2 regions of the Paenibacillus roseipurpureus genome follow, and region 1 is predicted to be linked to the other one. Evidence: predicted binding sites of a transcription regulator. Region 1 holds the regulator's gene; the other holds the start of a gene.

Region 1 (4,325 bases):
ATTTAGATCAATACCGCCTCAAAGCGATTATCAAGAAATATTCCGACTTCATCCGCTATCCAATCAAAATGGATATTACGGGCAAACGTCTCAAAGAAGGCAGCGAAAGCGAGTTCGAGGACTACCAAGAAGAGCAGCACGTGAACAGCATGGTGCCGATCTGGAGAAAGAACAAGAGCGAGCTGACACCTGAGGATTATGAGAAGTTCTACCACGAGAAGCACTACGGCTTCGATAAGCCGCTGAAGCATATTCACGTTAGTGCTGATGGCGCGGTGGTGTATCAAGCGATCCTCTTCATCCCTGAGAACATGCCTTACGACTACTACTCCAAAGAGTACGAAAAAGGCTTGGAGCTCTACGCGAACGGCGTTCTCATTATGAACAAATGCGCAGATTTGCTGCCTGACTATTTCAGCTTCGTCAAAGGGATGGTCGATTCCGAAAGCTTGTCTCTGAACATCTCCAGAGAAATGCTGCAGCATGACCGCCAATTGAAGCTGATCGCCAAGAACATTTCCAGCAAAATTAAAAGCCAGTTGCAAAGTCTCCTGAAGGACGAGAGAGAGAAATACGAGCAGTTCTACAAGTCCTTCGGCAGACAGCTTAAATTCGGCGTATACAGCGATTATGGTACGCATAAAGAGCTTTTGCAGGATCTTCTCATGTTCTCTTCAACAAAAGAGAAAAAGCTTGTAACGTTGGATGAGTATGTATCAAGAATGCCAGAGGATCAGAAGTATATCTACTACGCTTCTGGTGAGTCCATGGAACGCATTGATAAACTTCCACAAACGGAGCTTGTGACAGATAAAGGATACGAGATTCTGTATTTCACGGATGATATTGATGAGTTTGCAATCAAAATGATCATGACTTACAAGGAGAAAGAGTTCCGTTCCGTTTCAAGCGGGGATTTGGGTATTGATGTTGAAGACAACCAAACGGAATCTGAGTCTGATAAAAAGGAAAATCAGGACTTGTTCGAATACATGAACGGTTTGCTTGCAGGCAAGGTTTCTAGCGTCAAAGCGTCGAAACGCCTGAAGAAGCATCCAGTTTGCCTATCCACTGAGGGTGATGTCACTATCGAGATGGAGAAAATCCTAAACGCGATGCCGAACAATCCGAACGTTAAAGCAGAGAAAGTGCTTGAAATCAACGTCAACCACGACGTATTTGCTTCCTTGAAAGATGCGTTTGAGAAAGATAAAGAGAAGTTGAACCTGTACACAGCACTGTTGTACAATCAAGCACTCTTGATCGAAGGCCTGCCGCTGCAAGATCCAGTAGAATTCACGAATGACATTTGCAAAATCATGGTATAATCCATGTTTAGTAGGAGCACTGCAACGCACACGTTGTGGTGCTTCTTTGCTTCTATAATTTCCATGCATCTATGTGTTAATTCGAATCAACTACACTTGCGCTTTCCGACTCGTCCGATGGTTTCACCGCTTCATATCGCTGGTACACATAGGCCAACAATCGTTCATGATCGATCCCAAGCTCATTCGCAACTTTAACAATATCCAATTCCTTCGAGATTTGACCAGAAATAGGGTTCATGACGGACATATGTCTCAACCATCCTTCGAATTCATATAATAGGGGCATGTCAAACACTATAACCTATGATATAGTTTGGATATACGCGTATATCGGTACGATAAAGGCAAAACCATTGAAAAATGGTGACGCAAAGCTACAGGGACTAATTTGGCACCTACACCTAGGTATGACAGAAGCCCATCTCAAGGTGTTCAATATGTTTGCCAGCTACCGCCCTCCGTCCGATATTGACAGAACGACAAAGGAGGAAAATCTGCATCATGGATAAAGTAGTCATCGATGGTCACATGAGTCAAGACGTGAAACAGTTGATCGATCATCTGCATCTTCCAGAGAGTGAGTTATTGGACATGTTCTCCTTTTCGTTTGATAACATCGTTCTGACACCTGAGGAAGCGATTCGATTTATTCATTTTCTGCGCAGTGAATTGGACAAACGTACTCAATAACCGAATTATGCCTTATCCCATTCAAAAATACAGTCGGTTGATGTCTATAGATAAATTTTTTTTCAAATTTCCGATTTGTCGCGTTTTTATTGGGTTATGCGGGATCATTTAGAGAAAGACAGCGGGATAACCGCAGTCTTTTTTTATTTTTTTGTCACATTTCGAAAAAAAACAATGCCTATTCTGTCGTTGCATAGCCCTCATGAGGAGGCATCTATACAATTGTCAAAAAGCCGCTCCAGCTTCGTGATCTTGCCACGAAGCCGAGCGGCTTTTTCAATTCTGTCCAGACACTTCTATTTATCGCGAAGCAGCCCGGTATCATGCTTTCCCAAAATTTGTGTCAACTCTTTCAGAAACATATTGATGTCTTTGAATTGCCGATATACAGAGGCGAAGCGAATGTAGGCCACTTCATCGACAGGGTACAATTGTTCCATCACAATTTCACCAATGCCAAGGCTATCAACCTCAGCATGAGCTGTCGTGCGAAGCTGCATTTCAACCTCTGAGACCAGCATTTCTAAGCGCTCCATCGAAACGGGCCTCTTTTCACATGCTCGTATTAAGCCCCGTAAAATTTTCTCACGACTAAATTCTTCCCGACTTCCATCTTTTTTAATCACAATTAAAGGCGTTTCTTCTACCATTTCGAAGGTTGTGAATCTTCTTGCACATTTCTCGCATTCACGACGGCGACGAATGGATTTATTCTCATTGGCGGACCTGGAGTCAAGCACTTTCGTACCAGAATGGTCACAGAATGGGCATTTCATTCGCTTTCCACTCCTTTCTCTCATGGACATTTCTTTACCAGATGTTACATGTCTTGAAACTCAGCGTACTGCACACAATAGATTTACCAACCGACAAGGAGGTGAACAGACATGAGCTCACGCAGCAGCAATACTCTGATCGTTCCACAAGCAAATGCAGCCTTGGATCAGTTGAAATACGAAGTAGCTCAGGAGCTAGGTATCGCTATCCCACAAGATGGCTACTATGGCAACATGACTTCTCGTGACACTGGTTCTATTGGTGGTAGCATTACTCGTCGCCTGGTACAAATTGCAGAACAATCTCTAGCAGGTCAATTCAAGTAATCTTGGACTAACCAGTTATAGATTCTGCACAATGGGAAGTATTGGACTCTTCGCTCCATTCGGAGCTAGTCCAATGCTTCTTTGTTTGTTTCTCCCCCCCATTGTTCCCGGTACAACATCGTATATTTCTCATAGTAGTACAGTACACGCTGTACATAATGCCTCGTTTCCCCAAACGGGATATCACTAATATTGGTATTCGTCCCGTCCCACACACCATTATTTTTCCATTTATTCACATTGCCTTGACCAGCGTTATACGCCGCGATCGCGTACACGACATTGCCATTATAATGCTTGATCAACCAATTCACATACCACGATCCCAATAAGATGTTAATGTCAGCACGAAGCAAATCATCTTGGGTAAGAGGCCCCAAATCCGAAGACTCCACAATCCACTCCGCCGTTTCTGGCATGAGCTGCATAAGCCCTAAAGCACCTTTGCTTGATTCCAAATGATATTTATAATTCGTTTCTACACGGATGATAGCTGCAATCAGAAACGGGTCTATATTGTGTTTCGCCGCGCTCTGCCTGATTTCCTGCTGAAAATAGATTGGGTATAGCTTTCTGCCGATAATCGCGCTATTCATGAAGAGAATCATGACAAAAGCGATTAGCAGAAGTGCAAACATTCGCTTTTTCCGAAAAAACGTCATGCTAATCCCTTCCCTGCCCAAAACAGCTCAACCCTCTTGTTGGTTTCTTCCAAAGTGCCGCTATTATCAATGACCACATCCGCCATTTTACGTTTCTCTTCAATGGACATCTGCGCATCCAGTCGAAGCTGAGCCGTCTCTAAGGATAAGCCGTCGCGCGCCATCAACCGTTCCAATTGCACAGGACGAGGTACGTAGACAACCATAATTTCTTGAAACATCGACACTAAATTAGATTCTATAAGTAAAGGAACATCCACCACGACGAGCTTTGTGGGGTACTCCAGTTCATACGACGTCATTTGTTCACGCATGCGGGCGCGGATCGGAGGATGTAGAATCGCCTCCAGCTGCTTGCGCGCTTCTGGGGAACCGAAGATAATTTCGCCTAGTTTCTTGCGTTGTAAAGACCCATCTGAGCCTATCACAACTTGTCCAAAGTGAGAGGCAACCTGTTCGAGAACAGGACTGCCAGGTTCTACAACGTCTCGAGCGATCTGGTCCGCATCTACTAATAGAGCACCGCGGCTAACGAGCAT
Region 2 (4,325 bases), 230 kb from region 1:
GCCGCCTGGCTTGTCTGCATTTGGCACGATTTTGGCTGCAACGGGATCTGTTACCGCAGCGAAAAGAATTGGAGCTTTCTTCACTTGCTGTACGACTGCTTGCGCGGAAGGAGTTGCAATCCCGAGTACAAGATCGTAGTCAGCGGAAGCTATTTTTTGAGCAATGGATAAGTTATTAGGTTGATCGCCTTGCGCATTGTTGAAATCGACTTTCAAATTGGTGCCTTCCACGATGCCGGCATCCTTCAGTGCAGCAAGGAAGCCTTGACGTGTTGCATCCAACGAAGGATGTTCCACAATTTGCGAGATCGCAAGTTTGTACGTTTTTTGGGCGGAAGCTGAAGCCGCTGGTTTTGCTGATGCTGCTCCTCCTGCTGCAGGTGTTGGTTCAGACTTCTGCCCACAGCCTGCTACAACCATTAGTGCTGCTGTTAAAACGAATGATAAGACCGCTTTCTTTTTCAACATGATTGCCCCTCTCGAAGTTCTTGCTTGTTGCTTGGACGCATTGCTCTCCCACCACTTTAACGCTTTTGTTCAGCGAAGTGTTGGGTGTGATGAACCCAAGGCTGATAATAATTAACCATAGTTTAATTGTGTATGGGGATTCCGTCAATAGGGTGCTCGTTATTCGAAGGGGATGAGAATAGCCCAAAGAGCCATTAAGCATGGCTGCTTGGGCTGTTTATGTTTGATTCATTGGAGGGGGGGGCTGCTCAATTTAGAAAAGTTTTCTCGAACTCACGTTGCAGCGTTTGGGTTAAAGGACCAGGTGCGCCAGTGCCAATGGCTTGTCCATCGATTTCGAGCAGCGGTGTGATTTCTACGGTAGTCCCTGTGATAAACGCTTCATCCGCCAGAAGCAGCTGCCCCGTGGTAAAAGCTTCTTCTTTAACCGGAATGCCCAGTGTATGCGCGATTCGTAAGACAACGGCCCTTGTAATGCCATGCAAAATCAAGTGATTCGCAGGATGCGTGTAGAGGGTCTGGTTTTTCACAATCATCAGATTCGATGCGCTGCATTCTGTCACCGTGCCTTCACGATGGAGCACAACTTCTTGCACACCATGATCAAGCGCAGCTTGTTTGGCGAGAACGTTGGGGAGCAGATTCAAGGTCTTGAGATCGCAGCGCAGCCAGCGAATGTCGGGTTGGGTAACAGCTTTGATGCCGTTCTCAATAGTGGCTAACGGGCGCTTCACTTCGTTGCTATAGGCAAGAACAATCGGCTCCGCCTGTGTCGGGAAAGGATGTGCGCGAGGTGCCTCACCACGGGTGATTTGCAAATAAATCGTGCCCTCGTTGAGGCCATTCTTTTGAATCAATTCATTCAGGATTTGTACGAAAGCTTCATTGGAATAAGGCAGTTGCAGACGTACTTCAGCCGCCGTGCGCAGTAATCGCTGCATATGAGCTTCACACTCATAAAGCTGACCTTGATACACGCGAAATACTTCGTAAATGCCGTCACCGAAATAATAGCCGCGATCGTCAGGTGAAATTTGAACGTCCTTCGCGTCAACGAATTCATTTTTGAAAAAATACATGATTCATCCCTCCATTTTGCACAAAAATATTTGATCGAACGTACGTTCTATATGTCTGGAAAATGTGATATACTATTTCTACGTTACCAAACGTTATGAAGGACGTCAAAACTAGCATTTTATGATATGAAAATCAATGGGTAATTAGACTTTGTCTATGCTAAATATTGTGTAGTATAATCAGAAACGAATACCAGATATTGTGAATTGGCAGTTTCTGGATCTTGTAGGGATTATCTTAAATCGCAGCACTATTTGCGGCTAATTGGGAGGGTTTTGAAAGATGGGGAATGGCTACACCAGTAAGAAGTTGACGGGTTTGAGCGAGAAAATATTTCTGGATCGGTATGCGCTGAAGGATGCAGATACGAGTCAAGCGAAAGTGGGAGACACTGTTCTCGTACTGACCAAAGATGATCCGAAATTTCCAGCCAAAGAAGTTGGTGAAATTGTTAGCCGTGAGGGAAATACAGTGAAGGTTCTGACACGCAGCGGTGAAACGGTTGAATCTGCGGTTGAGAAGCTGACATTAAATAGAGAAAAGACACCTGAGGAAATGTGGGATCGTTTGGCAGGAGCGATGGCCTCCGTCGAGGCAACACCTGAGAAGCGCGCAGAATGGACCGAGAAATTCAAGTATGTATTGAATGATTGGAAGCTTGTACCTGGCGGTCGAATCGCGGCTGGCGCGGATGCGAGTGACGAGTTGACGCTGTTCAACTGCTATGTCATTCCATCACCGCATGATAGTCGCGGCGGTATTATGAGCACCCTGTCGGAGATGACAGAAATCATGTCGCGCGGCGGCGGCGTAGGAATCAATTTATCTTCCTTGCGACCAAGACGTTCCATTGTCAAAGGCGTGAATGGATCGTCAAGCGGCGCTGTTTCGTGGGGCGGCTTGTTCAGCTATACAACGGGCTTAATCGAGCAAGGTGGGAGCCGCCGCGGAGCGCTTATGCTTATGATCAATGACTGGCATCCGGATTTGGAGGATTTCATTACAGTGAAGTCCACGATGGGGCAAATTACGAACGCCAACTTGTCGGTGTGTGTGAGTAACGGCTTTATGAAAGCTGTGAAGGAAGACTTGGAGTGGGAGCTTGTATTCCCTGATACGACTGATCCTGATTACGATACACAGTGGAACGGTGACTTGGCAGCTTGGAAAGCATTAGGCAAATCGGTTAAGCCATATCGTACGGTGCGTGCACGGGAAGTATGGCATACAATTATTGAGTCCGCTTGGAAATCCGCAGAGCCTGGCGTTGTGTTCCTTGAGTATTATAACCAAATGTCGAACAGTTGGTATTTTAATCCGATTATTTGTACGAATCCGTGTGGAGAACAGGGATTGCCTGCATGGGGAGTGTGTAATTTATCCGCGATTAACTTATCCAAGTTCTATGATGAAGCGAACCACGATGTGGATTGGGAAGATCTCGCTAAAGTCGTTCGCTACTCAACGCGTTTCTTAGATAACGTGATTGATAAAACGCCGTATCATTTTGAAGAGAATCGAGCGAACCAGAAGAACGAACGCCGTGTAGGTCTTGGCACGATGGGACTTGCTGAGCTTATGATCAAATTGAAAATTCGTTATGGCAGCCCGGAATCCTTAGTATTCCTGGATAAAATTTATGGCTTTATGGCGAGAGAAGCTTATCTGGCATCTGCAGAAATTGCAGGAGAAAAGGGTTCTTTCCAAGCGTTTATCGCAGATAAATTTATGGAAAGCGGATTTATGAAGAAGATGACCAGCGTCTATCCAGAAGTCGGGGAAGCGATTCGTGAGCAAGGTATGCGTAACGTAACTGTAATTACCCAAGCGCCTACAGGAAGCACAGGAACGATGGTTGGTACATCGACGGGAATTGAGCCGTATTTTGCCTTTGAATATTTCCGCCAAAGCCGACTTGGCTTCGACAAGCAGTACGTACCGATCGCGCAGGAATGGAAGGATGCACATCCTGATCAAGACCTGCCAGACTATTTCGTAACCTCGATGAGCTTGACGGCGGAAGATCATATTCGTGCGCAAGCGGCTATCCAAACATGGGTGGACAGCTCGATTTCGAAGACGGCGAATTGCCCGTCTGACTTCACGGTAGAAGAAACGAAACGACTGTACGAACTGGCGTTCGATCTGGGTTGTAAAGGTGTGACCATCTATCGCGATGGCAGTCGTGATGTTCAAGTGTTGAGCACAAGCTCAGATAAGAAGGAAGAAACGAAAGTGGAGACTCAACCAGAAGTTGCTCCAGTAGCTGTCGCGGCAGAGGCTTTGGTGGAAAATGAAAGCTTCACTTCTATTTCTAGCAAACTAGCCGTGAATGTGGATGCGAAGACGGAGCAGGTCTTCGACAAGCAGTACAAACGCCGTCCGCAAATTCTGCGCGGCGCTACGTATAAAGTGAATACACCTTTCGGGATGGCGTACATCACAATCAATGATATGAACGGAACGCCGAGCGAGATTTTTCTTAACGTAGGAAAGGCAGGGTCCGACGTGTTCGCGATGTCCGAGGCACTCGGCCGCGTGTGCTCCTTGTTCTTGCGCTATGGCGATCACGGTGACAAAGTGAAGCTGCTCGTGAAGCACTTGAAAGGTATTGGCGGCTCCGGCGCCATTGGTTTTGGAAACAACCGCGTCGAGTCAATCGCAGACGCGGTGGCAAAAGCGCTCGAGCAGCACGACGAAGTGATGAGCGAGCCTGACGACGCGCGGAACTACGTGACCGCGACGAGTGAGGTGCTTGAGGCGGCGCCTGCGGCGGC

Evidence for each region. The regulator NrdR, encoded in region 1, represses ribonucleotide reductase genes. The targets are predictions, from matches to a motif close to AACACNATATATNGTGTT.
Region 2: the regulator NrdR is predicted to act here: its motif matches at 1,704-1,721, upstream of MJB10_RS18310 (adenosylcobalamin-dependent ribonucleoside-diphosphate reductase).

Annotation. Positions count from the first base shown of each region.
Region 1 is NZ_CP130319.1:4,339,083-4,343,407, forward strand. It holds gene htpG (molecular chaperone HtpG) at 1-1,328, shown strand, start outside; gene MJB10_RS19470 (hypothetical protein) at 1,405-1,578, opposite strand; cyclic di-GMP riboswitch class I at 1,665-1,787, shown strand; gene MJB10_RS19475 (hypothetical protein) at 1,833-2,021, shown strand; gene nrdR (transcriptional regulator NrdR) at 2,318-2,797, opposite strand; gene MJB10_RS19485 (alpha/beta-type small acid-soluble spore protein) at 2,909-3,124, shown strand; gene MJB10_RS19490 (lytic transglycosylase domain-containing protein) at 3,190-3,786, opposite strand; gene coaE (dephospho-CoA kinase) at 3,783-4,325, opposite strand, start outside.
Region 2 is NZ_CP130319.1:4,113,512-4,117,836, reverse strand. It holds gene MJB10_RS18320 (ABC transporter substrate-binding protein) at 1-468, opposite strand, end outside; gene dat (D-amino-acid transaminase) at 717-1,547, opposite strand; gene MJB10_RS18310 (adenosylcobalamin-dependent ribonucleoside-diphosphate reductase) at 1,831-4,325, shown strand, end outside.